3 regions of the Agrobacterium radiobacter genome follow, and region 3 is predicted to be linked to each of the others. Evidence: predicted binding sites of a transcription regulator. Region 3 holds the regulator's gene; each other region holds the start of a gene.

What was found. The regulator PhoB, encoded in region 3, activates phosphate uptake and scavenging genes when phosphate is short. The targets are predictions, from matches to a motif close to TGTCATNNANCTGTCAT.
Region 1: a site for PhoB is predicted at 8,696-8,712, ahead of MRBLRC7O_RS07390 (ceramide glucosyltransferase). Genes of this name have one in related genera too.
Region 2: a site for PhoB is predicted at 6,118-6,134, ahead of MRBLRC7O_RS22410 (DUF47 domain-containing protein). Genes of this name have one in related genera too.

What each region holds. Positions count from the first base shown of each region.
Region 1 covers NZ_JBEGHX010000001.1:1,458,268-1,468,671, forward strand. Annotated here, with positions in the region: gene pcsA (phosphatidylcholine synthase) at 201-926, opposite strand; gene MRBLRC7O_RS07340 (UbiH/UbiF family hydroxylase) at 1,136-2,344, shown strand; gene MRBLRC7O_RS07345 (AEC family transporter) at 2,328-3,266, opposite strand; gene MRBLRC7O_RS07350 (cytochrome c biogenesis CcdA family protein) at 3,301-4,047, opposite strand; tRNA gene MRBLRC7O_RS07355 (tRNA-Lys) at 4,330-4,405, shown strand; gene MRBLRC7O_RS07360 (YcbK family protein) at 4,679-5,941, opposite strand; gene MRBLRC7O_RS07365 (VOC family protein) at 6,098-6,538, opposite strand; gene MRBLRC7O_RS07370 (cold-shock protein) at 6,731-7,309, shown strand; gene MRBLRC7O_RS07375 (DUF192 domain-containing protein) at 7,309-7,791, shown strand; gene MRBLRC7O_RS07380 (BON domain-containing protein) at 7,852-8,100, opposite strand; gene MRBLRC7O_RS07385 (DUF982 domain-containing protein) at 8,314-8,583, shown strand; gene MRBLRC7O_RS07390 (ceramide glucosyltransferase) at 8,798-9,940, shown strand; tRNA gene MRBLRC7O_RS07395 (tRNA-Pro) at 9,994-10,070, opposite strand; gene MRBLRC7O_RS07400 (ETC complex I subunit) at 10,337-10,404, shown strand, end outside.
Region 2 covers NZ_JBEGHX010000002.1:1,874,731-1,885,134, forward strand. Annotated here, with positions in the region: gene MRBLRC7O_RS22385 (hypothetical protein) at 1-206, shown strand, start outside; gene ku (non-homologous end joining protein Ku) at 203-1,036, shown strand; gene ligD (DNA ligase D) at 1,040-3,532, shown strand; gene ku (non-homologous end joining protein Ku) at 3,545-4,336, opposite strand; gene MRBLRC7O_RS22405 (inorganic phosphate transporter) at 4,427-5,428, opposite strand; gene MRBLRC7O_RS22410 (DUF47 domain-containing protein) at 5,428-6,072, opposite strand; gene MRBLRC7O_RS22415 (NUDIX hydrolase) at 6,187-6,729, shown strand; gene MRBLRC7O_RS22420 (efflux RND transporter permease subunit) at 7,017-10,169, opposite strand; gene MRBLRC7O_RS22425 (efflux RND transporter periplasmic adaptor subunit) at 10,171-10,404, opposite strand, start outside.
Region 3 covers NZ_JBEGHX010000001.1:113,673-124,076, reverse strand. Annotated here, with positions in the region: gene MRBLRC7O_RS00585 (2'-deoxycytidine 5'-triphosphate deaminase) at 1-987, opposite strand, end outside; SAM riboswitch at 1,061-1,139, shown strand; gene MRBLRC7O_RS00580 (O-succinylhomoserine sulfhydrylase) at 1,183-2,367, shown strand; gene apaG (Co2+/Mg2+ efflux facilitator ApaG/CorD) at 2,601-2,993, shown strand; gene MRBLRC7O_RS00570 (Hsp33 family molecular chaperone) at 3,047-4,036, opposite strand; gene argF (ornithine carbamoyltransferase) at 4,276-5,193, opposite strand; gene MRBLRC7O_RS00560 (aspartate aminotransferase family protein) at 5,250-6,449, opposite strand; gene MRBLRC7O_RS00555 (GcrA family cell cycle regulator) at 6,881-7,414, shown strand; gene phoB (phosphate regulon transcriptional regulator PhoB) at 7,730-8,413, opposite strand; gene phoU (phosphate signaling complex protein PhoU) at 8,444-9,169, opposite strand; gene pstB (phosphate ABC transporter ATP-binding protein PstB) at 9,266-10,081, opposite strand; gene pstA (phosphate ABC transporter permease PstA) at 10,096-10,404, opposite strand, start outside.

The DNA.
Region 1 (10,404 bases), 1.3 Mb from region 3:
GAGTTCCCTCTCTCACCGACCATCCATGCCTTCTTCGAGGCGTTTCTAACGATCGCGGTCATTGTTCCCAATCGGACGCCAATGCGTATGCAATTTCATCCAATCAAGACTTATTGATAACGGTTTTGCTGCTGCGCACAACTGAAAAAGAAGCTGCTTAAATGCGATTTGCACAAGCAATAAACGGCTTTACCTTTTTCTTATTTCGCACCGAGCGAGGGGAAAAACTGCAATATTCCACCGATGCAATAAAGATAGATGCCACTGACCACGAAGCCGATCACGGCCCAGCTCGGGGTTTCGAAGTGCGTCAGCAGCGCATAACCGCCAAGCGCGCACCAGATGAAGACAACGGCCAGATTGAGCGGCCGCAATCGTTTCACCCGCACCGGATGCAGGAAATTGATCGGCAGGAATGTCAGGAACACCGAGACGGTAACGACGATCATGGCCGTCGTTGCGCTGGCATCCATGACGAACAGGGTGAACACCACCATGTTCCACACCACCGGAAAGCCGGAGAAGAAATATTCGTCCGTCTTCATGCCCATATCGGCATAATAGATGGCGCTGGACACCACGATCATGCCGGCCGCCACGAAGGACAGCGGCTCGCCGATCATGCCGCTCTGGTAAAGCGCAAAGGCGGGCAAGAGCACATATGTGACGTAGTCGATGATATTGTCGAGCGTATCGCCGGACCAGTTGGGCAGAACTTCCTTCACCCGCACCTTGCGGGCGATGGGTCCGTCGATACCATCGACCAGAAGCGCAAGCCCCAGCCACCAGAACATGTCGACGAAACGGTGTTCAGCCGCGGCAACGACGCCGAGAAAGGCCAGAAACGAACCGGAAGCCGTGAGCATATGAACGGAAAAGGCGCGGATTTCCGCGTAGGGAACACGCTTGTAGTTGAAAATTTTCATGGTCAGCGTCTGCGCCCCGTTTTTCATCCGCCCTGCTTATTCCGGTATGCGGCCATTCACCACGCTTTGCAACCGGCTCAATCCGCTTATCCTAGGACTAATATAACAGGGCAACCAACGAATCTTCGCAACCGGATGTTCCGGAGCCGAAGTGGATTTACCCGCGCAAAGCCATTATGATGCTTTGGAAATAACAACGGATCAGGACCATGAGACACTTCGATATCGCCATAACAGGTGCGGGACTTGCGGGCCAGATCGCGGCCATCGCGCTGGCGCGGGCGGGCCGCCACGTGGCGCTCATCGCACCTTCAAGCGACAGGAAGGACCAGCGCACCACGGCGCTGATGGACCAGTCCATCCGCTTCATGGACCGTCTCGGCCTCTGGTCACGCATCGCGCCATCAGCCGCACGTCTTTCCACCATGCAGATCATTGACGGCACCGAGCGCCTGCTACGCGCGCCAACCGTGCAGTTCCGCTCCTCCGAAATCGGGCTCGATGCCTTCGGCTGGAACATTCCCAACGAGGCGCTGCTTGGCGTTCTCAGCGAAGCGGTTGAGCAGGAACACAATATTACCCGCCTCGACGCCACGGCCGAGACGATCGACATCGGCAACGACCGCGTATCGGTGACACTTGCAGACGGCGAAACACTCTCGGCCGATTTCCTCATCGGCGCTGATGGCAAGAAGTCGATGGTGCGGGATACGGCCGGCATCGGCGTCAAATCCTGGTCCTATCCGCAGACGGCCATTGTTTTGAACTTCGGCCACAGCCGGTCGCATGGCAATGTCTCGACGGAATTCCACACGCCAACCGGTCCTTTCACCCAGGTTCCCCTGCCCGGCAACCGCTCCAGCCTCGTCTGGGTCGTTACCCCGCAACAGGCGGAGGAATTGACGGCGCTGCCGCTGGAAACACTCAGCCTCCGGATCGAGGAGCGCATGCAGTCCATGCTGGGCGCGGTAACAGTAGAGGACAGCGTGCAGGCCTGGCCGCTCTCTTCCATGACGGCACACCGCTTCGGCAAGGGCCGCGTGGCCCTGATCGGCGAGGCCGCGCATGGTTTTCCACCCATCGGCGCGCAGGGGCTGAACCTCAGCCTGCGCGACATCATCGCGCTGACGGAACTGCTGGGCGCGGTCTCCGACCGCCCGATTGCGGCCGATGCCGGCAGCAGCTTCGACCGCAGGCGGCGTGCGGATGTCTATAGCCGCACGCTCAGCGTCGATCTCCTCAACCGTTCGCTGCTTTCCGACCTGCTGCCGGTGCAGATGGCGCGCGCGGCGGGCCTGCACGTCCTCTCGGGAATCGGCACGCTCCGAAGCATGGTCATGCGCGAAGGCATCGAGCCGGGACGCGGGCTGAAGGCCCTGCCCTCGCTTTTATTCGGCAGCTTCAAAAAGGCTGGATGAAATACACCACGCCGGTCAGCGTGAAGACCGACAGCACCGTCGAAATCAGGATCGTCGCAGACGCCCTCTCCTGCCAGACGTGATATTGCTGGCCGATGACGAAGACGTTCGTCGCGGTCGGCAGCGCTGCCAGCAGCACGGCCGAATAGATCCACACCGGCTCAAATCGCCCGAGCGACGAGAGCACGAGCCAGACGGCGAGCGGATGCAGGATCAGTTTTGCCGGCACGATATAGCTGATTTCCACCGGCACCCGTTTCATTGGCCGAAGCGCCAGCGTCACACCCATGGCAAATAGCGCGCAGGGTGCTGCTGATTGCGCCAGATAATCCACCAGCCGCTGCACCGCCTCCGGCGGCTGCCATGACAGCGATGCGGCCAGAAAACCGGCGATGACGGATACGATGAAGGGATGGGTGATGACCTTGCGCGCCACATCCAGCGCAAGCCTTGCCGGAGAGCGTTTGTCGCCGCCCGCCACCGCCATCATCGCCGGGGCGACGATGAAATGGGCGGCGTTTTCAAGGCAGACGATCAGCGCCACCGGCACTGCCGCCTTTTCGCCGAGCGCCAGAAGCGCAAGGCCCGGCCCCATATAGCCGATATTGCCGTAGCTGGCCGCAAAACTCTGGATAGTGGTTTCGGCAAGGCTGTTTTTCCGCACGAACCGGCCGATCAGAAATACCAGCAGGAAAATGCCATAGGTGCAGGCAAGGCTGGCAGCGACGAAATCCATGCGTGCCAGCTCTTCCACCGGCGTTTTCGACACCAGTTTGAAAAACAGCGCCGGCAGCGCCGCATAGATGATGAAGGTGTTCAGCCAGCCCATCGCCTCGACCGGCTGTTTCGTTATGCGCGCCGCACCATAACCGATGAAGATCAGGCCGAAAAACGGCAAAAGCAATCCGACGATATCGGTCACTATGTTTCCCCCGCAAGCAACTCCGGCGGGAGGCTTAACCGATTTTCATGAGGATCGGAAAGGTCTCCTGGAACCAGATCGCCACATTGGTGATAAAACCGGACATGAAAGCGAGACCGGTCAGCACCAGCAATACGCCCAGCAGCTTTTCCACGAGGCCGAGATGGCGGCGGAAGCGGACGAGGAAACGCATGAAGGAACCGGAGAACGCAGCCGCGATCCAGAACGGCACGGCAAGGCCGAGCGAATAGACCGCAAGCAGCGCCGCACCATCACCAACCGTATCACGCGCGGCGGCGACACCAAGGATCGCACCCAGAACCGGACCAATGCAGGGCGTCCAGCCGAAAGCGAAGGCAAGGCCCATCACATAGGCCCCTGAAAGCGTGGCCGGCTTGCCCGCCCCCTGAAACCGCGCCTCGCGCGAAAACAGGCCGATGCGGAAGACACCGAGGAAATTCAGGCCCATAAGGATGATGATGAAACCGCCGATCTTGGCGAGAATATCCAGATTCTGACGAAGGAGCGTACCGATCGTCGAGGCCCCTGCTCCAAGCGCCACGAAAACAGTGGCGAAACCAAGCGTGAAGAAAAAGGCCGAAAACAGCACGGCCCTGCGAATCTCCGGTCGGGGTGCTGTATCTTCCGTCCTGAACTGCTCGACCGAAACACCCGCCATATAACAGAGATAAGGCGGCACCAGCGGCAGGACGCAGGGCGACAGAAAGGAAAGAGCGCCGGCCAGAAGCGCGCTGAACAGGGAAATATCGGCAATCGACAAGAAAGAACTCCGCATCCCGCAAAGCCGCCGCGATTCCTAGGATTCGCCGCCGCCTCACGCTTCATTTTCATGCATGTCATTGCTGCAAAAGGATTTCACCCGTCTGGCCGACATGTCTGCAGCCGGTTTTATCCCCAGCCGCCCCCTCTCTCCAATCACCTTTTCGGGGGTGCGACAAAAAAAACCGGATTGATTGTAGAAAGCGCTTTTTTTGGGTTGACCGAACGGATCGCTCTACATATGTTCCGCGCACTTCCGAAGGGCAACCAAGCCCCGACACGGGAGAGCGTAGCTCAGCCGGTAGAGCAACTGACTTTTAATCAGTAGGTCCAGGGTTCGAATCCCTGCGCTCTCACCACCTCAAATCTACATTTTCTGATATTTTGCAAAGAGTTATCACCACGAGTGACAGGACTCTGATGTGAGCGGAAAAGATGCGCCCGTAGTCTTAGACTGTATCCATTGCAAGCCTGGTTTCAGAACACCCGCTGCGATAAAGGGCCATAGGCTCAAGCGCCAGCTCACCGGCACGACCGGACGGTCGCTCCAAAAGGTTCAGTACAGTCTTCAGGTATAAAGTTTCAGGCTCGGAAAGCATAGGGTTTGATATTCCTACAAACCCGGCCAGAGATCATTTGCGCGCAGCGGTACGGCGGCAGCGCCAGTTCCAGTCTCTTGGCTCACCCGTGTCCATATGGACCGATTCGGTATGGCAATAGGTGCCCACGCCGCCGCGCTCCGGCAGGGAACGCAGATAGGTCGCAAGCTCCCATTTGGAGACGCCCTTGATCTGGATGTCGGCGGCATCGCAAGTATAGTGTTTGGAGCCCTGCCTTATGCCCTTTGGCGGGCGATAGCCCGAAGTGACGATCGCCGGGCTGTTATAGTGGCGCTCCACATCCTTGATCATCCGCACCAGTTCCGGCTTGAAGCAGCCAACTTCGACGCGATCCGTCTGCAGGAAAAGCCCGTTCGGGGCGACGCGGCTCAGGCCGGAGAGCGAGGCGAGTTTCATCAGGCCTGTCGGCTGGTCATCCTCTTCATCGAGATGGGCATCGTCAAACTCGTCGGACATGACAGAGCGGCCGGAAAGCGCAATGCCCATCGTCCCGTCCGCGGCTCCGGGCAATGATGCGACCTGCGTATTGTCCGCCGTGCCGCTTTCAATCATCTTGGGCAGGCGCTTCTTGGCCGCGCCGGCAAAAAATGCCGCAAGCGTCACGCCCTTACCGTCACCTCCCTGCGCCTCGCCCACCATCTTGGCAGCGTCCACGGCCGGCTGCGCCGCAACAGCCGCGAGCTGTTCCGAGGCGGACTGCGGCGCGGGCACAGGAACCGGCTGACGGTTTTCGCTATGCTGTTCCGCCGGCACCTGTCCGGCTGGCGGGACCTGAACCGGCGCTGATACCGGCTGAGGCTGAGGTTGCGCCGCCTGCATGGGCGCCGAATAGACGCTGCTGACCGCGGGAATGATTTTGTGAGAGGGAGCGCCCGTGGCGGCGGCCGTGCCGGGTGCACCTGCAGCACCGGCGGGCGCCACAGTGGAATAAATGCTTGTCGTCCCGGCGGAAATCGCCGTGGGCTGCGTCGTCAATCCGCCAATATCGGCGGCGGCGCCATAAGCCTGCGCCGGGCCGCCCGGCGTCTGGGCAGGCGCAGCCGCGCCGGCCGCCGATGCCACGGCGGGATCCACATAGTGTCCCGGTTGCGCGCCGGCGGCGGCGGAAGCGGCGGTTTGCGGCTTCTGTTGTGCGGCAATTTCCGGCTTCTTGGTAGCGGCGGCCATCTCGTCGTCGGTCACCGCCGAAACACAGCCGGAAAGCCCAAGCAGCGAAACCGCGACGACAAGACGCGGACGGACAAGGCGTCCTTTCGCGCTTTCGACAGTTTTCATGGCTGGCCTCCGTATCTTGCATTTCCAACAGCAGCACGGGAACGGAATCGTGTGCTTCCCCAAAACGGGACTGGCCGTTTCGATTCGCGGACTATGCCTCATCCCCTCAGGACAAGGCAAGAGCACCCGAAAACACCGCTACTCACCGGAAAATCCCTACCAGGAACCGGTATTCTGCATAGATATCCACGGTTCGGCTGGTGCGAGGCTTTCGCCCTTCTGCAGAATTTCGAAGGAAATACCGTCAGGCGAACGCACGAAGGCCATATGTCCGTCGCGCGGCGGCCGGTTGATGACGATGCCGTTCTGCTGCAGCCGGGCGCAGAAATCGTAGATATTGTCGACCTCGTATGCCAGATGGCCGAAATTGCGGCCGCCGGTATAATCCTCGGTGTCCCAGTTATAGGTGAGCTCCAGGCACGGCGCCTTGTTTTCCTTCGCCGCAGCAATGTCGTCGCGCGCCGCAAGAAACACGAGAGTGAAGCGGCCTTTTTCGTTCTCGATTCGGCGTATTTCCGTAAGACCGAGCAGGTCGACATAGAATTTAAGTGATTCGCCAAGGTCTTTGACGCGAACCATCGTGTGCAGATACCGCATTTTATTCCTCTCCATTACACGGGTCCGAAGCCGTTAAACGCATGATGGCAAGCCCCGGACAAGGACGGCGACATAAAAGCAGCTGCGTAAATCAAAAACTAGGGCTTGCGTGAAACCGTTACCAAGATGTTAATCTGGCGCACAGGAATCAGTTGACCGGTGTATGGCGCGTAATCGAGGGGTTGGCAGGATATGGCTGATAGGATGTCATCGAAAACGATAGTCGATGTCGAGGACCTTTCGGGCGATGCCGTGGACCTGACCGAGATCACCGGCGTCGTGAAGTGGTTCGATGTCGCCAAGGGTTTCGGCTTCATCGTGCCTGATAACGGCACGCAGGATGTGTTGCTGCACGTCTCCTGCCTGCGCCGCGACGGTTACCAGACTATCCTCGAAGGCACGCGCATCGTCGCCCTCATCCAGCGGCGCGATCGCGGTTTCCAGGCTTTCCGCATTCTCTCCATGGATCAGTCGACCGCCGTTCACCCCTCGCAGCTGCCCCCGGTGCGCACCCATGTGCAGGTGACGCCGTCGAGCGGGCTTGAGCGCGCCATCGTCAAGTGGTTCAACCGCACCAAGGGTTTCGGCTTCCTGACGCGTGGCGAAGGAACAGAAGATATTTTCGTGCATATGGAAACGCTGCGCCGTTTCGGCCTGACGGAGCTTCGTCCCGGTCAGGTGGTTCTGGTGCGCTTCGGCGATGGCGACAAGGGCCTGATGGCGGCGGAAATCCATCCCGACAACCCGGTTGCCATCGGGATGTCGCATTGATGTCCGCCCTGCGCCATATGGTGAAAAGCGCCGTTATGGCGCTTCTTTTTTTCACGCTGGCCGGTGCCGCGCAGGCTCAGGAACGCCAGGCCTTCACGTCAGAGCCGCTCACCATTGAAACCGCTTCCGGGAAAACGCACGACTTCGTTGCCGAACTGGCGCTGGACGATGCCCAGCGCGCGCAGGGTCTGATGTTCCGTAAATCCATGCCGTCTGAAAACGGCATGTTGTTCGATTTCGGTGAGGCGCGCGCCGTCGCCATGTGGATGCGCAACACCCTCATCCCGCTCGATATGCTGTTCATCGGCAGCGATGGCCGAATCACCCATATTCACGAAAACGCCGTTCCGCATTCGGAAGCGATCATCAGCTCCCGCGGACCCGTAAAATTTGTGCTTGAGCTGAATGGCGGCGCCGCGAAACGTTCTGGCATCAAGCCCGGCGATATGGTCCGCAGCGCGCAAATCGGCAACCGGAAATGACATTGCCGCGTTATTGCGTCTGAATGAGCCGGACGAGGTTTCGCCCGGCTGGCACAATATTCAGTAAACCGGCTCGATATGGCTCAGAATCCGGCAATTGGAAATGGAAGCGGCAAGATTGATGGCGATATCGATCGCCTCGACCGAATCGGCCGTACCTTCCAGATAAATCACATCATTTTCGACACTTGCGGAAATGCGCGACTTTTCGAGCCCTGATTCGAAGGCCAGAGCCGAGGTGATCGCCTCGCATACGCCAGCCATGCGGTCTCCGAAGAAGCTTTCCTGAATGCCTGACAAATTAAACATATGTGTTCTCCTTCTTATGAACATACCAACGCCGTAGCGGTGGTTTTGTTCATCTCCGGTTCATCTATTTGTTCATCTTCCATTCATCTTGGAAAATTGGAACCCCCTGATCGATCACATTTTAGGTGATCGGGAACCATTTCGTGAGGCGGGCATTTCGCGCATGGGAGTGTGAGAGGCTTTCAAGCCAGGTAAAACAGGGAGGAAAATGACATGCTGATTCACAGAACAGAGCCGTGTCACCACGCCGCGTGGATGAAACCGGTGGCGATCCATCTGCCGCTTTCGGCGGCCGTGGAAATCTACAGCCCGCTGGTGGCGCTTGATATGCTGATGTACCGCTGGCCCGAGGAACATGGGCCGGAATATGAGGAAGCGCGCAGGAACTGCCTCGATGCCATCGCCGGCAGATGCGACATCGAGAAAGCACGGGAATCGTTTCTCGTCGCAAGCAGTCATGCCCATATCCTGAACGTCCACTAAAATTCATCGACCATCATGACGATTGGGCCCTTCTATGCGGAGGGCTTTTCTTTTGAGCGCAGCCGTCGTGACGCCTCTCATGCGCCGCTCGATCTCCCTGCCTGTCCGATCATGACATGTAACTGTCACGCAAACGTTATAATCGGCAGAGACGAATTCCATGGAATCGATTGGCGGGTGGACCGCCGAAAGCTTGGGAGTGGAACTGGCCAGCATGGAAACCGTTTTTGCCCTTTGCGCAATCCTGCTCCTCGCCTTCAATCTTCTCGGCATCGTTCTCGCCGGCTGGCGACTGACAAGACGGGATGCGGAAAACGATCTTGTCCGGAAAAAACCGCCTGTCTCGCTTGTGGTGCCGTTGCGTGGCGTGGAAAACTTCACGACGCTGACACTATCGCGCGCCTTTCAGCTCAACTGGCCCGACTACGAGCTGCTGTTCTGCGTCGCTGATGAATTCGATCCCGTGATCGAGGAAGTCCGCAAAGCTGAAGCCGCCTTTCCATCGGTTTCCACACAATTGCTCATCGGTGACGACCGCATCAGCGCCAATCCGAAGCTGAACAATTGCGTGAAGGGCTGGCGCGCCGCCCGGCATGAATGGGTGATTCTCGCCGATTCGAACGTGTTGATGCCGAAATCCTATATTGCCACCATGATGTCGGCCTGGCGGAAGGACAGCGGGCTCGTCTGCTCGCCGCCGCTCGGTTCACGGCCTGCGGGTTTCTGGGCGCATGTGGAATGCGCCTTCCTCAACGGATCGCAGGGCCGCTGGCAATATGCGGCGGAAGCCATAGGCATGGGTTTCGCGCAAGGCAAGTCGATGTTGTGGAACAAGCCGTTCCTGGAGGACAATGGCGGCATTCGTGCACTCGCCGCCGAAATCGCCGAAGACGCCGCCTCGACGAAGCTGGTCAGAAGCGCCGGCCGCAGGGTGCATCTGGTCTCCGCCCCGTTCGAGCAACCGCTCGGCCAGCGCCATGCCGGTGAAATCTGGTCGCGCCAGACCCGCTGGGCGCGGCTGCGACGCGTGACCTTCCCGCAATATTTCGCACCGGAAATCCTGACCGGCACGCTTCCCCCGCTTCTCTTCGCGCTCGCCGCCGCTGCGATGATGGACGTGAACCTTACCGCAACCGCCTTTGCCGTCCTCGCCCTCATGTACGTGCCGGAACTCGCGCTTGCCGCCCTCAACCGCTGGCCGGTTTCGCTCTACACGCTGCCGGCCATGATCAGCAGGGATATGATCATGCCCCTCGTCTGGGCCCGCAGCTGGATCGGCAGCGCGGTGGCTTGGCGTGGCAATGTCATGACGATCGGCACGGCCGAGAGCACACTGGCCGGTCCGTCAGCAGAATAAATTGTCATCTTTAGGATAAGGTTACGCCGGAAAGCTGATGTTTTGCTTTAAAATGGTCGGAGTGGAGAGATTCGAACTCCCGACCCTCTGGTCCCAAACCAGATGCGCTACCAGACTGCGCTACACTCCGCCGAGGCGATGGCTGGGGAATACACGGTTCACCCGCAGTCCGCAACAGGGAAATTCATCTTTGTTCAACCGCGGCCCCGATGGGCAAAACATGACGCCGAAACGGCGGAGTGCGATCGGACTGCGAGGGGATAATCGTCTTGACTCTCACCCGAAGTCAGTCCATTTCAAATTCAACGTTCCTGACACGATTTGGTTATTCTATTCAGGTACGTGATGAATAATTCGGGGTGTTGTGCCCCACTGTCCAACCGGAGCAGTTTCGACATGTCTGCGAAGATTTACCGCCCTGCAAAAACCGCCATGCAATCCGGCAAGGCGAAGACCAATGTCTG
Region 2 (10,404 bases), on a different contig from region 3:
AGCTGAAAGCGGAGCGGCAGACCCGCGAGGCGATGGAGTGGGTGATCCGCAATGGTGGCCTTTCGCCGGAGGTGCTGGAAGCCATGGCGTCCGACCCGGTGCCGGTTCTGGCGGAGGCGGATGTACCCGCCATCGAGCGCATTCTGGCCGGCGACCGACGCCGGGAAATACCCTCCCGCAGCGATGACGAGGGACGACGGTCATGAACCGGAGAGCCAGTTGGAGAGGCCATCTGACCTTTGCCGATTTCAACTGCGAAATCGGCCTTTATTCGGCGCTGACCTCGGCGGAGAAAATCGCGTTCAATATCGTCAACCGCAAGACCGGCCACCGCGTCGAGCGGCAATATGTTGATAGTGATACCGGCGAGGCGGTTCTTCGCGACGATCAGGTCAAGGGATACGAGCTCGACAATGGTGATCATATCGTCATCGAGGGCGACGAGATCGCGAAGCTGATGCCAGAAAGCGACAAGGTCATTCGTGTCAGTCACTTCCTGCCCTGTGACGAGATCGACAAGCTTTATTTCGACAAGCCCTATTATCTCGCGCCGGGCGGGGAGGGTGGTGAAGAGGCGCTGACGCTTCTTGCCAGAGCGATGGACGACGAGAATGTCGCAGCTCTCGGCGAAGCGGTGCTTTTCCGCCGCAACCGTGTCCTGCTGATCCGTCCGAGCGGCAAGGCTCTCGTCGCGACGACGCTGAATTTCAGCTACGAGGTCCGTTCGCAGACATCCGTCTTCAAGTCGATCCCCGACATCGAGTTCGATGAGGAAATGTTGGAACTTGCCGGTCACATCATCGAAAAGCGCGCCGGCACGTTCGATCCCGCAGACTATAGCGACCGTTATAATGATGCGCTGGCCGAACTGGTAAAAGCCAAGATCGAAGGCCGGGAAATCGCGAAACAGCCGCCACGCCGGGAGGACAATATCATCGATCTCAAGGAGGCCCTGCGCCGCAGCGCCGGTGCGGGAGCGGACAGCAAGAAAAAGGCGACGGCAGCAGGCCGCAAGGCGTCGCGGAAAGCGAGCTGATCCATGGGATTGCAGGCCTATAACGCCAAGCGCAGTTTCGACAAGACGCCGGAGCCCAAGGGTGCGAAGATCGAACAGCAGGGATCGAGCTTCGTCATCCAGAAACACGATGCGCGCCGTCTTCATTATGATTTTCGGCTGGAAATGGATGGGGTGCTGAAAAGCTGGGCGGTGACGCGCGGCCCGAGTCTCGATCCCGAGGACAAACGCCTTGCCGTGCATGTGGAGGACCATCCCCTCAGTTATGGTGATTTTGAAGGTGTTATCCCCAAGGGACAATATGGCGGCGGCACCGTGATTGTCTGGGATCGCGGCAACTGGCAGCCGATCGGTGACGCCCGGAAAGGTTATCGCAAAGGTCATCTGGAATTTGAACTGGAAGGCGAAAAGCTGAAAGGACGCTGGCATCTGGTGCGCATGCATGGAAAGCCGGGCGAAAGCCGGGAAAACTGGCTGCTGATCAAGGGCGACGACGAGGAAGCCAGACATAAAGGCGGTGCGGATATTCTGGAGGAACGGCCGGAATCGGTGAAAACCGGGCGCAGCGTCGAGGAAGTCGCGGCCAAACCGAAAGATACTTGGAATTCCAAGCCGGTATCGAAAAAGACCGCCGCTTCGACGTCGGGCAAAAAACAGGCGCATGCGCTGCCCAAAGGCGCGCGCAAACAGACGATGCCGTCCTTTGTGCCGCCGGCGCTCGCGACGCTCAAGCCGAAACCGCCCGACGGAGATCGCTGGCTGCATGAAATCAAATTTGACGGCTATCGTCTGCAGGCGCGCGTCGATCAGGGCAAGCTCCAGCTCCTGACCCGCAGCGGGCTGGACTGGACGGAGAAATTCGGCGGGGCCGTGACAGGAGCTATCAAGGCGTTGCCGGTGGAAACGGTGTTGATCGACGGCGAAATCGTCGTGGAACGCGATAGCGGGGCTTCCGATTTCTCCGCCTTGCAGCAGGATCTGAGCGAAGGACGCAGCGACCGTTTCGTATTTTACGCCTTCGATCTTCTTTATCTCGATGGCAGCGATCTGCGTGGTGCGGCATTGAGCGAACGAAAGGCGCTGCTCGAAAAGCTGTTGTCGGCGGGCGATCCCTATCTCCGTTACAGCCAGCATTTTGAAGAAAGTGGCGCGCTTGTCCTCGACCATGCCTGTCGGCTCAGTCTTGAGGGTGTCATTTCCAAGGTCAAGAGCAGCAAATATGTTTCCGGGCGTAAGGGAGAATGGGTAAAATCCAAATGCTCGATGCGACAGGAATTTGTTATCGGTGGTTATACTGTCTCCTCGACATCGGACCACGCCATTGGATCGCTGGCGCTCGGTGTTTATGAAAATGGCAAGCTGCGCCATGTTGGACGTGTCGGGACAGGTTATACGGGCGAAGTGGCGGAGATGCTGCTTGGCCAGCTGAAGCCGCTTGAGCGCAAGGAAAGCCCGTTCGGTGAGAAACTCACCGCGCTTGCCCGACGCGATCTTCATTTCGTCAAGCCGGAACTGGTGGCGGAGGTGGAGTTTCGCGCATGGTCTGGAGATGGCAATCTGCGTCATGCCTCTTTCCGGGGGCTGCGCGAAGACAAGCCCGCAGGAGAAATCGAACGCGAGGAGAAGGCCGTGTCCGACACCAAGGCGCCGCAATCGACAATCAAGTTCACCCATCCGGACCGGCTGTACTGGCCGGACGATGGCGTGACGAAGGAGGGGCTTGCCGATTATTATGCGCAGGTCTGGCGGCACATCGCGCCCTTTGTCGTCAACCGGCCGCTGGCACTGCTGCGCTGCCCGGAGGGTATAGAAGGGCAGCGTTTCTTCCAGAAACATGCCTGGCGCGGCATCAACAAGGCGGTCGAGCAGATCAGAGACCCCAAGGACAAGGGCGGTGAACCGCTGATCCGCATCACCGATTTTGACGGCATGATGGCGCTCGTGCAATCTGCCGCGCTTGAAATCCACCCATGGGGCGTGACCACCGCCAATTGGGAAAAGCCTGACATGATCACCATGGATATCGACCCCGGCGAGGATGTGGCATGGGAAGAGGTGATCGAGGCGGCGCTGGAACTGAAACGGCGTTTCGAAGAGGCCGGGCTTGCCGCTTTCGTCAAGACCTCGGGCGGCAAGGGCCTGCATGTCGTCGCACCGCTGAAGCCGCAGGCGGGCTGGCCCCCGGTCAAGGCCTTCGCCAAGGCCATGGCGGCTGATATGTCGAAGGCCGAACCGGAGAAATATCTCTCCGTCGCCACCAAGGCGAAACGTCAGGGCCGCATTTTCATCGATTATCTGCGCAATGGCCGGGGCAATACGGCGGTTGCGGCCTATTCGACACGCGCCCGGCCGGGAGCCGCCATTTCAGCGCCGCTCGAATGGTCGGAACTGACAGCCGAGATCGGCCCGGCTCATTTCACCGTCAACAATATCGGGGCTCGTCTTTCCGCGTTGAAAAAAGACCCGTGGGACGGCTTTTTTGCCGCCGCCGAACCGCTGCCGAAAAAGGCCCGGTGAAGACGCCGATCCTCAGCTTCTCTTTTCGGAAGCGAGGCTTTTCTTCAGCGCATCCATGATGTTGATGACATTGCCGCCGGTGCGGGCCTTCGTGCCGGTTTTCTTTGGCGAGGAGGAGACCTCCTCGCCCTTGGTCTTCAGCAGGGACTTGATCTTTTTCTGAATGGGATCCTGCACCAGAGTTGGCTTCCAACCCGTGACCTGTTTGCCGATGCGTTTTTCCATGGCCTCCAGCAACGGCCGGTCGATTTTCATCTTCGGCTCCAGCGCGTCGATGCTTTCGCGCACCTCCTCGCCATAATGGAGCGTCCACAGAATGATGCCCTTGCCTGAAGGTTCCAGCAGGACTGCCCTTTCACGACGGTAGATCACCAGACGCGCAATGCCGAAAACATCGTTCGCCTTCATGGCTTCGCGAATGACGCTGAAGGCTTCGGTGCCGATCTTGTCTTCCGGGCGCAGAAAATGCGGACGGTCGTACCAGATCCAGTCGATCGACCCTTTCGGCACGAAGGTCTTGATATCGATGGTGCGGGTGCTTTCCAGCGCCACCGCGTCGATCTCGTCATCCTCCAGCAGCACATAATCGTCTTCGCCGCGCGGAAAACCCTTCACCTGGTTCCTGGCGGCGACCGGCCTGTGGGTGACACTGTCGACATAGCGGCTTTCGACGCGATTGCCGGTTTTGCGATTGAGGATGTGGAAGCGGTATTTGTTGCCTTCGGTCGTCGCAGGCGTCAGCGAGACGGAGGCCGTCACCAGTGACAGCTTCAGATAACCCTTCCAGAAAACCTGCCGTGCCATGTCCGCGATCCGCATTGGTCTCCCGGAACAACAGCCACAGGGTGGCTTTTGTTCCGATAGGTGCGGCAAATCGGGACAGCATTGGAGCTATCAGAACAGCGAGGTCAGCCCGTAAACGGCAGCGGAGATCAGTGCGGCTGCCGGCATGGTCACGATCCAGGCGATGACGATATTGCCGGCAAGCCCCCAGCGCACCGCCGAGACACGGCGTGCAGCGCCGACACCGATGATGGCGCCGGTGATCGTGTGGGTGGTGGAGACCGGAATGCCGAGCCATGTTGCGCCGAACAGCGTCAGCGCGCCGCCGGTTTCGGCGCAGAAACCCTGCATCGGGTTCAGCCGGGTGATTTTCGATCCCATCGTATGGACAATACGCCAGCCGCCGAAGAGCGTGCCGAGCGCCATGGCCGACTGGCAGGAAATCACCACCCAGAAGGGCACGTAGAAGCTTTCGCCGAGATGCCCCTGGCTGAAAAGCAGCACGGCGATGATGCCCATGGTCTTCTGCGCGTCATTGCCGCCGTGCCCCAGCGAATAAAGCGAGGCGGAGATGAACTGCATGACGCGGAAGGTGCGGTCGACCGCAAAGGGCGTCTGCCGCACGAACAGCCAGGACACGGCAAGCACGAGAACGAGCGCCAGGAAAAAGCCGATGGCCGGCGACATGAAGATTGCCCCCACGGTCTTCAGCAGGCCCGACCAGACGATGGAATTAAAGCCAACCTTGGCGAAACCCGCACCGACGAGGCCGCCGATCAGCGCATGCGAGGAGCTGGAGGGAATGCCGAAAATCCAGGTGACGATGTTCCAGACGATCGCGCCGATCAGCGCCGCGAAGATGACCTGCGGCGACACGATGGCCGGATCGATGATGCCGGTGCCGAGCGTTTCCGCCACATGCAGGCCGAAGAACAGGAAGGCGATGAAATTGAAGAAGGCCGCCCAGGCGACCGCATATTGTGGCCGCAGCACCCGGGTGGAAACGATGGTGGCGATGGAATTGGCGGCGTCATGCAAACCGTTCAGGAAATCGAAGAACAGCGCGATGGCGATAAGGCCGACGAGCAGCGGCAGGGCAAGCGCGACATCCATCAGACGTTCTCGATCACGATGCCGCTGATCTCGTTGGCCACATCCTCGAAGCGGTCGACGACCTTTTCGAGTTCGCCGTAGATTTCGCTGCCGATCATATAGGCCATGGCATCGCCGCTCGCGCCATGCCGGCGGAAGAGGTCCTTCAGACCCAGGTCGTGAAGCTCGTCGGAGCGGCCTTCGACGCGGGTTACCTCTTCGGCGATGGCCGAGAGGCGATGCGCATTCGTGCCGACCTTGTTGAGAAGCGGAATGGCTTCTGCAATCAGGCCCGCCGCGCGTACGATCTCGTGGCCCATCTCCTTCATCAGCGGGTCGAATTCGCTCTGTTCGAACAGGCGGATGGTCTTGACGGTCTTGTGCATCATGTCGATGGCGTCATCCATGGACTGGATGAGGTCCTTGATGTCGCCACGGTCAAAGGGAGTGATGAAGCTCCGCCTGACCGCAAGCAGCACCTCGCGGGTGATGTCGTCCGCCTGATGCTCTAGGGCGACGATGAGGTCGCAGTTCTTCTCGACGTTGATGCCGCTTAAAAGTTGGTCAAGGGCTTCAGCCGCTTTGATGACGGTTTCGGAATGTTTGCTGAACATGTCGAAGAAACGGTCCTCGCGCGGCATCAGCTTGCGAAAAATACTCATCATGCGAATTGGCCCTCAATGGCGCTTTATCAGTTGTGGGGGGGTGATTGTCATAAAACTGTCATAAATGCACGCGGGGCATTGATGCAACCCGGAAAATCAGCACTATCAACGGATATGAAATCTTCCAAGAAACGCCGGAAAACCCGTCCGGCCCGTCCACTCACATTGCTCCAGCAGCTGGCTGCGGTTCCCGAAAAGCTCTTCACCGGTGCTTTCCGGCAGCAATATGCCGCGCTCTGTTTCCGTTATGCCGCCAACGGCGTGGATGTCGAAATCCTCCTCGTCACATCCCGTACCAGTCAGCGCTGGATCATTCCGCGCGGCTGGCCGATGAAGCGCAAGAAGCCGCATCAGGCGGCGGCGATCGAAGCGTGGGAGGAGGCGGGCGTACGTGGCCGGGTGAAGAAGGATGCGGTGGGCCGCTATACCTATCTCAAGATGCTCGACAATGGCGATGTCGTTCCCTGCATGGTCGACGTCTTCCAGATAGAGGTGACGGAAACGGACGCGACCTTCAAGGAGCACGGTGAACGCCTGCTGGAATGGGTGCGCCCTGACGAGGCGGCAAGACGCGTTCGCGATATCGAACTGAAATCACTGCTGGTCGATTTCCGGCCAAAGGGGAAAAAGAAACGCCAGAGCGGCGAGAGACCGTAACCGCATCTGCCCGGCATTCCTTCCTGCAGCCGGTACTGTAATGCCACCGCAATAGGACATGCCCACCCTTGCCTGATGATTGTCATCAGGAGCCGTTGCATGAATTTACGTCGTCCCGTTCTCCGCTTCTTATTGCGTTATCTCCATCCGATTATCGCCATCGCTTTGCTTCTGGCGGGCCCGGCTGCGATTCTTTTGCTGAGATGACGACAGGGGCACCATTCGGAATGACGGGAAGGCGGTGTCGCCTTCCCGTTGTCAGCCGGATTGGTGTCCAGCCGACCTTGTCAGGCCGGCTGCTTTTGGGAAGGTTGCGCCTCATGGTTCGAATGCCCCGTTTCATCCGGCGCTTTCGGTAACAGGCGGGCGAAACGCCTGATGATGCTGTCCAGATAGGACAGGATGGTCGGCACCACGATCAGGGTCAGCAGCGTGGAACTGATGAGGCCGCCAACCGCCGCATGGGCCATCGGCGCGCGCTGCGCGCCGCCGCCGCCAACGGCCAGGCCGAGCGGGATCATGCCGAAGATCATCGCAAGCGTCGTCATGATGATCGGACGGAAGCGGATGACACCCGCATTCTCCAGCGCCTCGTTCAGCGAGAGCCCCCGCCGTCGCTCGCGATTGGCGAAATCCACCAGCAGGATGCCGTTTTTGGTCACGAGGCCCATCAGCATGATGAAGCCGATCAGCGAGAACATGTTGATCGTGCTGCCGGCGATCATCAACCCGATGAGGACGCCGACGAGCGACAGCGGCAGCGACGCCATGATGGCGAGCGGTTGCAAGAAGCTGCCGAACTGCGAGGCGAGCACGATGTAGATGAAGATGACGGCCATGCTGAGCGCCGTGACCATATGGCCGACGGTTTCCTGCATGGTTTCGGCGTCGCCGCCGAAGCGGATGCGATAGCCGTTCGGCAGGTCAAGACCGGCGGTCAGGCCCTGCAGGGTCTCCGTCACGTCGCCAAGCGTGCGGCCGGCAATATTGGCCGAAACCAGTATCTCGCGGCGATTGTCGATGCGGCGGATTTCGGCGGGGGCCGGCATGATGCCGATATCGGCAACCTGATCGAGACGCACCATCAGCGGCGCACCGTTCGCCGCCGTGCGGCCGGTTGCGATCATCAATTCACCGAGACTTGCCAGGTCGGACCGCCGCTCGGCCGGCAGGCGGATGACGATATCGTACGTATTGCCGTCCGTATCCGTCCATTTCGACACATCCTCCCCGCCGATAAGGGGGGAGAGTGCCGTGGCAAGATCGGAGCGGGCAATGCCGAGATCGCTCGCCGCCGCAGGCTTCAGGCGTACCGACAGGACAGAGGTTACATCCTTCGCACTGGAGGTCACATCCACGAGGCCCGGAATTTTTTTCATGTCTTCGACTAGGCCGGCGGCGATTTTTTCAAGAACAGCCCGGTCGTCGCCGAGGATGCTCAGCTGCACCGGGCTTTCGCCGCCGCCAAGGCCATTCTGCAGGATCGTGACCTCAATGCCAGGTATGGCCGACAGGCGCTTGCGAACCGGCTCGGCAAGGGAGAGCGGGGTTCGGCTTCGCATATCGAGCGGCACCAGGCCCACCAATATGGCGGCGCGATGTTTGCCGGCGGCGCCGCCTGTGTTGATGGTGGAATAAAGCATCTCGACCTCCGGAAATTCCCTCAGCGCCTTCTCGACCTGCCGCACCTTGGTCGTCGTATAGTCCAGAGAGGAGCCGACCGGCGCGGTGATGTTGACCTGGAAGCGGCCCTCATCGGCATTCGGAACGAATTCCGTGCCGACCAGCGGCACCATGAACAGGCTGCCGATAAATATGCCCGATGTGACAAGCAGGGTGACGAGCCGGTGCCGCAGGGTCCAGCCGATGGCGCGGCGATACTGACCGGCCATCCATTCGAAGCCGCGGTCGAAACGCGCGATCAGTCGGCCTATCGGACCGCGTTTTGCATCGGGTTGGGCGTCCGGATCGTACCAGACGCTTGATAACATCGGATCGAGTGTGAAGGCGACGAAAAGCGAGATCAGCACGGCGGCGGAGACGGTGACGCCGAATTCGTAGAAAAACCGGCCGACGATGCCATCCATGAAGGCAACCGGCAGGAAGACCGCCACGATTGTCGCCGTTGTCGCGATGACCGCAAGCCCGATTTCATTGGTGCCGTCGAGGGCTGCGCGCAGGTGGGATTTGCCCATATGGAGATGGCGGGTGATGTTTTCGCGCACCACGATGGCGTCATCCACGAGAATGCCGATGGAAAGCGTCAGCGCCAGCAGGCTGAGCGTATTGAGCGTGAAACCGAGGATATCGATCACCGCGAGCGTGCCGATGATGGCGATCGGCAATGTCAGCCCGGTAATCACCGTGCTGCGCCAGGAATTGAGGAACAGGAAGACGATGGCGACGGCGAGCGCCGCACCTTCGATCAGCGTCGTCTGTACCTGACCGACGGATTCGCGAATGGGTATCGATGAATTCGTGACGATACGCAGCTGCACGTTCTGCGGGGCAAGCTCGGCGTTGAGCGCATCGAGGCGCTTTCTCACATCCGTCGCCACCTCAACGGTATTGGCGCCCTGAACCTTGACGATGTCGATCGCCAGCGCCGTCCGGCCGTTATAGAGGGCGCGGCTTTCGGCATCGGCTGCCCCTTCGGAAAGTTTGGCGACATCGCGAAGCTCGATGGCCGCGCCGCCGCGCCTTGCCACCACCATATCCAGCAGCGCCTGCGGCTCCTCGATACGGCCCTGCACCTGGATCGTCCGTTCGGAGACGGGATCGACGACGCTTCCGGCCGGGCTGTTGGTATTGCCGGCGCGCAGCGCATTCACAACCTCGTTGATGCCGATTCCAAGGGCGCGCATGCGCGTCTCGTCGATCGTCACATCGATCTGCCGTTTGCGGGCGCCAACCAGCGTTGCCTGGCCGACGCCGGCAACGGTCGTCAGCTGCCGCACCACCCTCTGGTCGGCAAGCGTGGTGAGGGCGGGCACATCGAGCGACGTCGAACTGATCGCAACCGACAGGACCGGCTCGGCGGCGGGGTCGAACCTCGATATGACGGGCTTTTTGGCGTCTTTCGGAAAATTCGCCTCGATGGCGGCGATCTTGTCGCGGACCTCCTGCGCGGCGGCCGAGCTCTGCACTTCGAGCTTGAATTTCGCGACCACGACGGAGCGCCCCTCATAGGAGGTGGACGTGACCTCGTCGAGGCCGCCAATGGCGTTCAGCGCGTCCTCGACCGGGCGCGTCACCTCGGTCTCCACCGTCTCCGGCGTCGCACCCGGATAAGAGGTGACGACGACTACCACGGGAACGTCAACATTGGGATATTGGTCCAGCCCAAGCCGCTGCAGCGAGAAGGCGCCCATGACCAGAAGCGCCACCATCATCATGGTGGCGAAAACGGGATGGGTAACGGATATGCGGGTCAAAAACATTTCAGCCTGCCTTGTCGATGGTGACGGCCATGTCAGGCCCCAGTTCGGGAAGCGGTGCGGTGAGGATGGTCTCGCCATCCTTCAGGCCGGCGGCGATCTCGACCAGGTCGCCATCGTTCCAGCGCGCTCCGACTGCGACCGTCTGGCGGCGAAGATGGCCATCCTCCACCTTCAGCACATGGTAACCCGTCTCGTCCTTGCGCAGCGCGATTGCGGGAACGACAAGCGCATCGTT
Region 3 (10,404 bases):
CCGGCCAACGATCTGCCCGTGTTCCAGAATGAAGGGCACCTCGTGGCTGCGCACTTCGAGCACGGCGCGGCTGCCGGTGCCGCCCGCCTGCGCATGGCCGAAGCCCGGATCGAAGAAGCCGGCGTAATGCACACGGAACTCGCCCACCAACGGGTCGAAGGGCGTCATTTCAGCCGCGTAAAGCGGCGGAACGTGGACAGCTTCGCGTGAGACGAGAATATAGAATTCATCCGGGTCGAGGATCAATTCGGCGCGGCCGCGTGCGTAGAGCGGTTCCCAGAAATCGAGAACGTCGTGCTGGGCCTTCTTGTCGACATCCACCACCGCCGTGTGATGTTTGCCGCGATAACCGATCAGCCCGTTTTCACCGAAACCCTTGAGGTCGATCGAAAGCGCGATGCCGCCGCCGGTCACGTTGGGCGTGTCGCTTGCGACCAGCATTTCCGTCTCGTGCAGCTTCAGCAGTTCACTTTCATTGAGCAGCGAATGGCCAATGCGGAAGCGGATCTGCGACAGGCGTGAGCCGCGGCGCACCACGATGGGGAATGTGCGCGGGCTGATTTCCAGATAGAGCGGGCCGACATAACCGGCCGGTATCTTGTCGAATTCCTGCGCATTATCGGTCATCACGCGGGTGAAGATATCGAGACGGCCGGTCGAGCTTTTCGGATTGGCCGAGGCAGACATGTCCGCCGGCAGCGCAAGGCTTTCCATCAAGGGAACGATATAAACGCAACCGGTTTCTAGCACCGCGCCCTGGGTGAGGTCGATCTCGTGCAGGCTGAGACGATTGAGCTTGTCGAGGACGTGGGTTCCGGGGCCGGGCATAAAGCTGGCGCGCACGCGATAGGCCTTCGAGCCGAGCCTGAGATCAAGGCTGGCAGGCTGCACCTGATCAGCATCGAGATCGGCCTCGCTCTTCAGCTTGCCGCCTGCAAACAGCGCCTTGATCGCGCCATCCGCCAAAATGCCCGTGGTTCTCGTCATGGTCATCATTCCTTTTTACGGCGACAAAACCAAAAGGAAAGCATTGACGCAAGCCGGTAACGGCAGTATGGCAAGCTTATCCCGTGGTGATTTGGCCGGTCGGCTTGCAGCCACGTTAAACAAGTGGCTAAAAAGACCGGGTGCTAGGAACCGGTCTGCTTTTGCGGCCGGTTTTTTTGTTTTGAAGGTGATCACATGAGCAATAAATGGCGCCCGGCAACCCAGCTCGTTCACGGCGGTACGCTACGCTCCCCTTACGGTGAAACGTCGGAAGCGATCTATCTGACCCAGGGTTTCGTATACGAAAACTCCGAAGCCGCCGAAGCGCGCTTCAAGGGTGAAACGGACGGGTTCATCTACGCCCGTTATGCGAGCCCTACCAACGACATGTTCGAAAAGCGCATGTGCCTGCTGGAAGGCGCTGAAGACGCCCGCGCACTTGCGTCGGGCATGGCCGCCGTCACCGCCGCCATCATGTGCCAGCTGCGCGCCGGCGACCATATCGTTGCTGCCCGCGCCCTTTTCGGCTCCTGCCGCTGGGTGGTCGAAACGCTCGCGCCGAAATACGGCATCGAATGCACGCTGATCGACGGTCGCGATCTCGGCAATTGGGAAAAGGCGATCCAGCCCAACACCAAGCTGTTCTTCCTCGAAAGCCCGACCAATCCGACGCTCGAAGTGGTGGATATTGCCGGCGTGGCGAAGCTCGCCAACCAGATCGGCGCCAAGGTAGTGGTCGACAACGTCTTTGCGACGCCGCTTTTCCAGAAGCCGCTCGAACTCGGCGCCCATATCGTTGTTTATTCGGCCACCAAACATATTGACGGCCAGGGCCGCTGCCTCGGCGGCGTGATCCTTTCTGACAAGAAGTGGATCGAAGAAGAGCTGCAGGATTATTTCCGCCATACCGGCCCGGCCATGTCGCCGTTCAATGCCTGGACGCTTCTGAAAGGCATCGAGACCCTGCCGCTGCGTGTGAAGCAGCAGACGGCCAATGCCGGCAAAATCGCCGATTTTCTCGCCGATAACGGCAAGGTCGCCAAGGTCATCTATCCCGGCCGCGCCGACCATCCGCAGGCCGACATCATCGCACGGCAGATGTCCGGCGGCTCGACGCTGGTGGCTTTCGAACTGAAGGGTGGCAAGGAAGCGGCCTTCAAGCTGCAGAACGCGCTTGAGATCGTGAAGATTTCCAACAACCTCGGCGACGCCAAGAGCCTTATCACCCATCCCGGCACGACGACGCACAAGAACCTCTCCGACGAGGCGCGTGCTGAACTCGGTATTTCCGGCGGCACCCTGCGCCTTTCCTGCGGCATCGAGGATACCGACGATCTGCTGGAAGATCTGGTGAAGGGTCTGGCGGCCGTTTCGGCTTGAAAATTCAATCGGCAAATCGCCATGGCCTGACCGCGTGTCGGGCCATGGTTCGCCGGTGCGGTCCGAAAAGACCCTATCAGGCAACCAATATTTACCTTTCCCGTTATCCCTAACGATGGAAAGCAGCGCAACAGGAGATGCCCCCTGCCCGTCAAGTCATTCATTTTCTTGACGATAGCCAGAACCTATAGTGTAGGATGTGGCGGCAGGCATAATATCGAGGTGTGGCGCGTATGTATCGTGCTCTGACAAGGGATATCGAGGTAACGGTCGACCCGTATTATCTCGAGGAACAATCCGACCCGGATGACGATCGTTACGTCTGGGGCTACAAAGTCGTGATCGCGAACAACTCCGATATTCCGGTAACCCTCGTCAATCGCTATTGGCACATCACCGATCAGAACGGACAGGTCGATGAGGTCTATGGGCCTGGCGTCGTGGGTGAGAAGCCACATCTTAAACCCGGCGACAGCTACGAATACTCTTCGGGTTGCCCGCTGGACACACCCTCGGGCCTGATGTTCGGGCATTATGAAATGGAAACGGAAAATGGCGAGGTGTTCAACGTCACCATACCCGCCTTTTCGCTGGATTCACCGGGCCTGATGCGGGTTCTGAACTAACCACTCGCCCGGCAATGAAAAAGCCGCACCCTTTGTGGGGCACGGCTTTCTATTCAGGCATTTTCAAATTCGCTGACATCGTAGCGATAGGTGGTGGAGCAGAACTCGCAGGTCACGGCAATGGCCCCGTCTTCCTCGCTCGCCTTGATCTCTTCGGCGGTGAAGCCTGACAGCACACCCTTGATCTTGTCCCGCGAGCAGCTGCAACGGTCGAAAACTGCCTGCGGATCATAGATGCGCACGCCGCTCTCATGGAAAAGCCTGAAGAGCAGGCGTTCCACCGGCACCTGCGGATCGGTCAGCTCGTCGGTATCCACCGTGTTCAACAGCGTGACGGCTTCCATCCAGGCATCATCCTCCTGCACCTCGTGACCGCTTTCATCGCCGTCGCCGCCATGCAGGTCGCGCATACGCAGCCGCTCGGGCGCCTGCGGCAGGAACTGCGCGATAACGCCGCCCGCACGCCAGCCATGACGCGGCTTGCCTTCGCCATCACGGTCGAAGAACTCGGCAACGCCCAGCCGCACGCGGGTGGGCAGCTGTTCCGACTGACGGAAATAAACCCCGGCAATGTCTTCCAGCGACGAGCCATCGAGCGGCACGATGCCCTGATAAGGCTGCATGCCCACGCCCTGATCGATCGTGAAGGCCAGAATGCCGGTGCCGAGCAATTGCTCCGGTGAGGTTGCGCCTTCCGCAATCGCCGCGGCCAGCCGCTCCTCGTCGAAACGGGCGTAAGCGCGCATGCTTTCAGGCGCGGTAAAATCCGCGACCAGCAGGTCGACCGGGCCGTCGCCCTTGGTCTGGAGGGTCAGCTTGCCGGAAAACTTGAGCGACGTGCCGATCAGCGCCGTCAGAACAGTCGCTTCCGCCAGCAGGCGGGCGACCGCGGCAGGATAATCGTGCCGCTCGAGAATGGCATTCAGCAGCGGCCCAACCTGTACGGCGCGGCCGCGCACATCCAGACCTTCGACCTGAAAGGGCACAACCTTGTCGTCGCCAGCAAAATCGAGATCGTCCAGTTCAACCGTTACATTTGCCATGTCATACTCCTTGGCGCAGCCGTGGCGCCGCTACCGTCCAAAAGTCCGGCTTTTAAAATGTGCTTTTTCCGCTTGTCGCACAGAGACCCGGGAAGAGAAACCGCTTCCGGGAAAAACGTGCAAATCGTGATGATGGCCCGCCAGCAAAACCGACGAGCCTCTTCGAAGTCCCACAGATGGTAATCTATGCGGGCAAGTTCAAGCACCCGGCGTGACGCGTGTCAGGCCGGGGGAATTGCTCAGATGGCGCCCATGCACCAGGCGATGATGGACTTCTGCGCGTGGAGGCGGTTTTCCGCCTCGTCGAAGACCACCGATTGCGGACCGTCGATCACGGCATCCGTCACTTCTTCACCGCGATGGGCCGGCAGGCAATGCATGAACAGCGCGTCTTTTTCCGCCTTGGCCATCAGGGCTTCGTTGACTTGATAGGGCTGGAAGATGTTGTGGCCGCGCGCCTTGTGTTCCTGGTTCATGGAAACCCAGGTATCGGTGACGACGCAATCGGCCCCGGCCACGGCCTTGTCGGCATCGTGGCACAACATGATTTCGCCGCCATTGTTGCGGGCCCAGTTCAGGAACTTGTCATGGGGTTCGGAACCCATCGGCACCGCCATTGTCATGCGGTAACCGAAGCGGGCCGAGCCTTCCACGAAGGAATGCAGGACGTTGTTGCCGTCACCCGTCCACGCAATGGTCTTGCCTTTGACCGGGCCGCGATGTTCCTCGAAGGTCATGATGTCAGCCATGATCTGGCAGGGATGCGTGTCGTCAGTCAGGGCGTTGATAACCGGCACGGTTGCGTGCTCGGCAAGCTCCAGCAGGCGCGAATGATCCGTCGTGCGGATCATGATGGCGTCGACATAACGCGACAGCACCTTGGCCGTATCGCCGATCGTTTCGGCACGACCGAGCTGCATTTCAGTACCAGAGAGGAAAAGCGTCTCGCCACCAAGCTGGCGCATGCCGACATCAAAGGAGACGCGGGTGCGGGTGGAGGGCTTTTCGAAGATCATTGCCAGCATCTTGCCGGCAAGCGGCTTTTCCGCCGTTCCGGCCTTGGTTGCGGCCTTGCGCGCGCGGGCATCGTCGAGAATTGCCCGCAGGTCCTGCGAGCTGACGGCCGACAGGTCAAGAAAATGTTTAGGTGAAGCCATTTCAAACGTCCCATGCTCGCGAGCCTCCGGGAAGAGGCCCGCCCTTTATTGTTTCCTCAGGCGATTTTTGCCTGTTTCGCTGTCAGGGAAGCGGCGGCCGCTTCCACGCGTGCCAGCCCCTCACGGGCTTCTTCCGCCGTGGTAACGAGCGGCGGCAGGAGACGGATGACGTTGTCGCCCGCGGGCACGCCGAGCAGATGCTCGCCGCGCATGGCCTGCAGCAGTTCGCCCGACGGGACCTTCGCCTTGATGCCGAGAAGCAGGCCTTCGCCGCGAATTTCCTCGATGACATCAGGATAACGATCCTTCAGCGAAGCAAGGCCCTGGCGGAAGACCAGCGCGACATCACGGACCTTCTCCAGAAAGCCCTCGGAGAGGACGACATCGAGCACGGCATTGCCCACAGCCATGGCCAGCGGGTTGCCGCCATAGGTGGTGCCGTGCACGCCCGCCGTCATGCCGGAAGCGGCATCCGCCGTCGCAAGGCATGCGCCGAGCGGGAAACCGCCGCCGATACCCTTGGCCACCGCCATGATATCGGGCGCGACACCCGTCTGCTCATAGGCAAACAGCTTGCCCGTGCGGCCGACGCCGGTCTGGACCTCATCGAAAATCAGCAGCATGCCATGCTCATCGCAGAGCGACCGCAGCAGCTGCAGGAATTCCTTGCTGGGCGCACGGATGCCGCCCTCGCCCTGAATGGGCTCGATCAGAAGTGCAGCCGTCTCGGCCGTGATGGCGGCTTTCAGCGCATCAACGTCACCGAAGGGCACCTGGTCGAAACCTTCGACCTTGGGACCGAAACCTTCGAGATATTTCTGCTGGCCGCCGGCGGCGATCGTTGCCAGCGTACGCCCATGAAAGGCGCCTTCGAAGGTGATGATCCGGAACTTTTCCGGATGCCCCTTGGAATAATGATAACGTCGCGCGGTCTTGATCGCGCATTCCAGCGCTTCCGCACCGGAATTGGTGAAGAAGACCTTGTCTGCGAAGGTCGCTTCCGTCAGGCGCTTGGCGAGCTTTTCCTGGCCCGGCACTTCATAAAGGTTTGAGACGTGCCAGACCTTCTCGGCCTGGGTCTTGATCGCTTCCACGAGGTGCGGATGGGCGTGGCCCAGCGAATTGACCGCTACGCCGGCCGCAAAATCCAGATATCGTTCGCCGCTCTCCGTGAACAGCCAGACGCCCTCGCCTCGCTCGAAGCGCAGGGGGGCTCTTGCAAACGTATCGAACAATGGCGCGGCGGCTTCGGCCATGGCTGTATCACTCCTTGCGCAGATGCGCTGTCAGACGGTTGTCAATAGGCTCTGGGGGTTATCCCTCGCCTGAAAATCAAAAATGCCGCCTCGCGGCGGCAGGGGCACTATTGTCACTTCGCCTGCCGATGTCAACAAAAGTCCGTATTTCCCGGGCTTCTCAAGCCCTAGTAGGTGGCGGCCTGCGAGGCCCAAGGTGTTGCCTTTCAGACTCAACTCGCCAGCAAGTTGGGGAAAACCGGAAAATCGATTCGAGATGAATCCCGCGACTCTTGCCACGGAGTCTGCGTGGCACTAGGTTAATCGCTAATTACTAGACTGCATTGCGGCGGAACTAGTCACCAAAAATCCGGCAGAAACCACGCTCGCGGCACGCCCGCGAGACGGAGAAGGATTCTGCCGACATTATACGCGACGAGCGGAGAAGCGGCATGAACTGGACAGACGAACGAGTCGAGAAACTCAAGAAATTATGGTCCGAGGGCCTTAGCGCCAGCCAGATTGCAGCGCAGCTCGGCGGCGTCAGCCGTAATGCCGTGATCGGCAAGGTCCATCGCCTCAATCTGCCGGGACGCGTCAAGGCTGGCGGTCCGGTCACTTCGGCGCGCTCTGCGCCCAAGCGCACCGCTGCACCTGCCCCACGCGCGACAACCTTTGCAGGCCGCGTCAATGCAGCGCCGGCGCGGATTCTCACCCGTTCGAACGCGGCAACCGCGCTGAATGAGGAGATCGACATCGAGACCGCACAGGTTCTCGATTACGTTCCTTCCAAAAACGTGGTCTCGCCGATTTCCCGTCGCCTGACGCTGACGGAACTGACGGAGCGCACCTGCAAGTGGCCGGTCGGCGATCCGCTGAAGGATGATTTCCATTTCTGCGGTTGTGAAGCGCTGGAATCTTCGCCCTATTGCAAGTTCCATGCGAAACTCGCCTATCAGCCGGTAAGCGAGCGCCGCAAGGCTTGAGTGTTGCGGCACGCATTCGACACTCAAAAACTACGGGCCTTCGGGCCCGTTTTTTTATGACAAAATTCAGGCGGTTCCGGGGGTCAACTCACGGGCGAAGCGCCGAACCCTATCCTCCATCGCTGTCGAACCCGACCCACAATCCCGATTGAGCGGGCGGGATTTCAGCCAATTGTCCGTCATCCCATCAAGAAGGATGAAGCCGTCGTGGTTGGGGACGTCCAAAAACCGAAAGGCCCGACACCATTCCGGTTTCGGGCCTTTCGGTTTTTGGCGGGATGTTGCCCCGAGTGTAACTCGTCGGTCGAGTCTTGCTCAGGCTTCCATCGAATATCCGGCGCCGCGCACGGTACGGATGACATCCTGCATATGCGAAAAATTGAGCGCTTTGCGCAGGCGCCCGACATGCACGTCGACGGTGCGCTCATCCACATAGATATCGTGACCCCACACGCCATCCAGCAATTGCGAGCGGGAGAAAACCCGGCCTGGAGAGGTCATCAGGAATTCCAGCAGGCGGAACTCCGTCGGGCCGAGGCGCACTTCGCGGCTCTTGCGGTGAACGCGATGGGTCTCGCGATCCAGCTCGATATCACCGCACTTCAGCACCGAGGAGAGAACCTCGGGACGGGCCCGGCGCAGCATGGCCTTGACCCGGGCCATGAGTTCCGGTGTCGAAAACGGCTTGACGACATAGTCGTCGGCGCCGGTGGCAAGGCCGCGAACCCGTTCGCTTTCTTCGCCGCGCGCCGTCAGCATGATGATGGGCAGGCGTTCTGTTTCCGGCCGCATTCTGAGCCGACGGCACAGTTCGATACCGGAAACGCCGGGAAGCATCCAATCCAGGATAAGAAGGTCCGGAATACGTTCCTGCAGCCTGATTTCTGCTTCGTCTCCACGGGGTATCGTGTCGACGTCATATCCCTCAGCCTCGAGATTGTAACGAAGGAGGACGCTCAGCGCTTCCTCGTCTTCCACAACTGCAATCTTGGGCACCATATGCTAACTCCGCAAGCCGCTGCTCGTCTGTTACTCGGTCACCGAACCGAGCGTGTTGGAACTGTCGTCCTTCGGACGCTCACCTTCCGGCTGGCTGCCGGTGGTCATGTAATAGATCGTCTCGGCGATATTGGTGGCGTGGTCGCCGATACGCTCGATGTTCTTGGCGCAGAACAGAAGATGCGTGCAGGTGGTGATGTTGCGCGGATCTTCCATCATGTAGGTCAGAAGCTCACGGAAGAGCGACGTATACATGGCGTCGATTTCCTCGTCGCGCTCGCGGATGGCATTGGCCTTCTCGGCGGAACGCGTGGAATAGACGTCGAGGACTTCCTTGAGCTGCACCAGCGCAAGCTCCGACAGGTGCTCTATGCCGCGGGCGAGCTTGCGCGGCACACCGGTTCCGGCAACCGCGATCACACGCTTGGCAGTGTTCTTGCCAAGGTCGCCAACGCGTTCAAGGTCGCCGGCGATACGCAGCGTGCCGATGATCTCGCGAAGGTCGGCCGCCATCGGCTGGCGTCTGGCGATGGTGACGATGGCCTTGTCGCCGATCTCGCGCTCGGAATGATCGAGGATCGCGTCATCGGAAATGACCTTCTGAGCGAGCGCGGCGTCGGAATTGACGAGCGCACGCACGGCATCGGCACACATCTGTTCCGCGAGACCGCCCATTTCGGCGATGCGGCGCGTCAGGAATTTCAGTTCGTCGTCATAGGCCGACAGGATATGCGAATGGGTCGTTGTCTGTGTCATGGTCTAGTCCTCCGGCTTGGCCTGCATGCGCGTACCCGGAAGCGGGCACGGCAGAGGCACCAGTCTTGTTCGGTTTCGATAAAGCGCCGGCCGGGATCAGCCGAAGCGGCCCATGATGTAGTCCTGCGTGCGCTGGTCGTCCGGATTGGTGAACATCTTGTCGGTTTCGTTTTCTTCGACAAGATGACCAAGGTGGAACATGGCCGTGCGCTGGGAAACACGCGCCGCCTGCTGCATGGAGTGCGTAACGATGACGATCGTGTAATTGGTACGCAGCTCGTGAATCAATTCCTCGACCTTGGCGGTCGCGATCGGGTCCAGCGCCGAGCAGGGCTCGTCCATCAGGATCACTTCCGGGCTGACGGCAACCGCGCGCGCGATGCACAGGCGCTGCTGCTGACCGCCGGAAAGGCCGGTGCCGGACTCCAACAGGCGATCCTTCACTTCGTTCCAGAGACCCGCCTTCTGCAGGCTGTGCTCGACGATCTGGTCCATATCCGCCTTGTTGCGGGCAAGGCCGTGGATACGCGGGCCATAGGCGATGTTCTCGTAGATCGACTTCGGGAAGGGGTTCGGCTTCTGGAACACCATGCCGACGCGGGCGCGCAATTCCACAACGTCGATCGCCTGATCGTAGATATCGTCGGTATCGAGCGTGATCTTGCCGGTGACCCGGCAACCGTCGATCGTGTCGTTCATACGGTTCAGGGTGCGCAGGAAGGTGGATTTACCGCAGCCGGACGGGCCGATAAGCGCGGTCACCGTATTTTCCCGAACGTTGAGGTTCACGTCGTAAAGCGCGCGCTTTTCGCCGTAATAAACCGAAACGTCCTTGCCGATCATCTTGTATGAGACTTCATTCATTTTCTTGTCCAGCGCCTTTTCAACTGCTGCTTCCGACAACATGTTCATTGCTCAATCTCCCTCTACCAGCGCCGCTCGAAGCGGCGACGCAACAGGATTGCGCCAACATTCATGACGATGAGGAACAAAAGCAGGATGATGATAGCGCCGGATGTCCTTTCGACAAAGGCGCGCTCGGCTTCGTTCGCCCACATGTAAATCTGCACCGGCAGGGCCGTGGACGGATCCATCGGCGTCGTCGGGTAATTCGCAACGAATGCCACCATGCCGATCAGGAGCAGCGGCGCCGTTTCGCCCAGCGCGTGGGCGAGACCGATGATGGTGCCGGTCAGAATGCCCGGCATGGCGAGCGGCAGCACATGGTGGAAGAT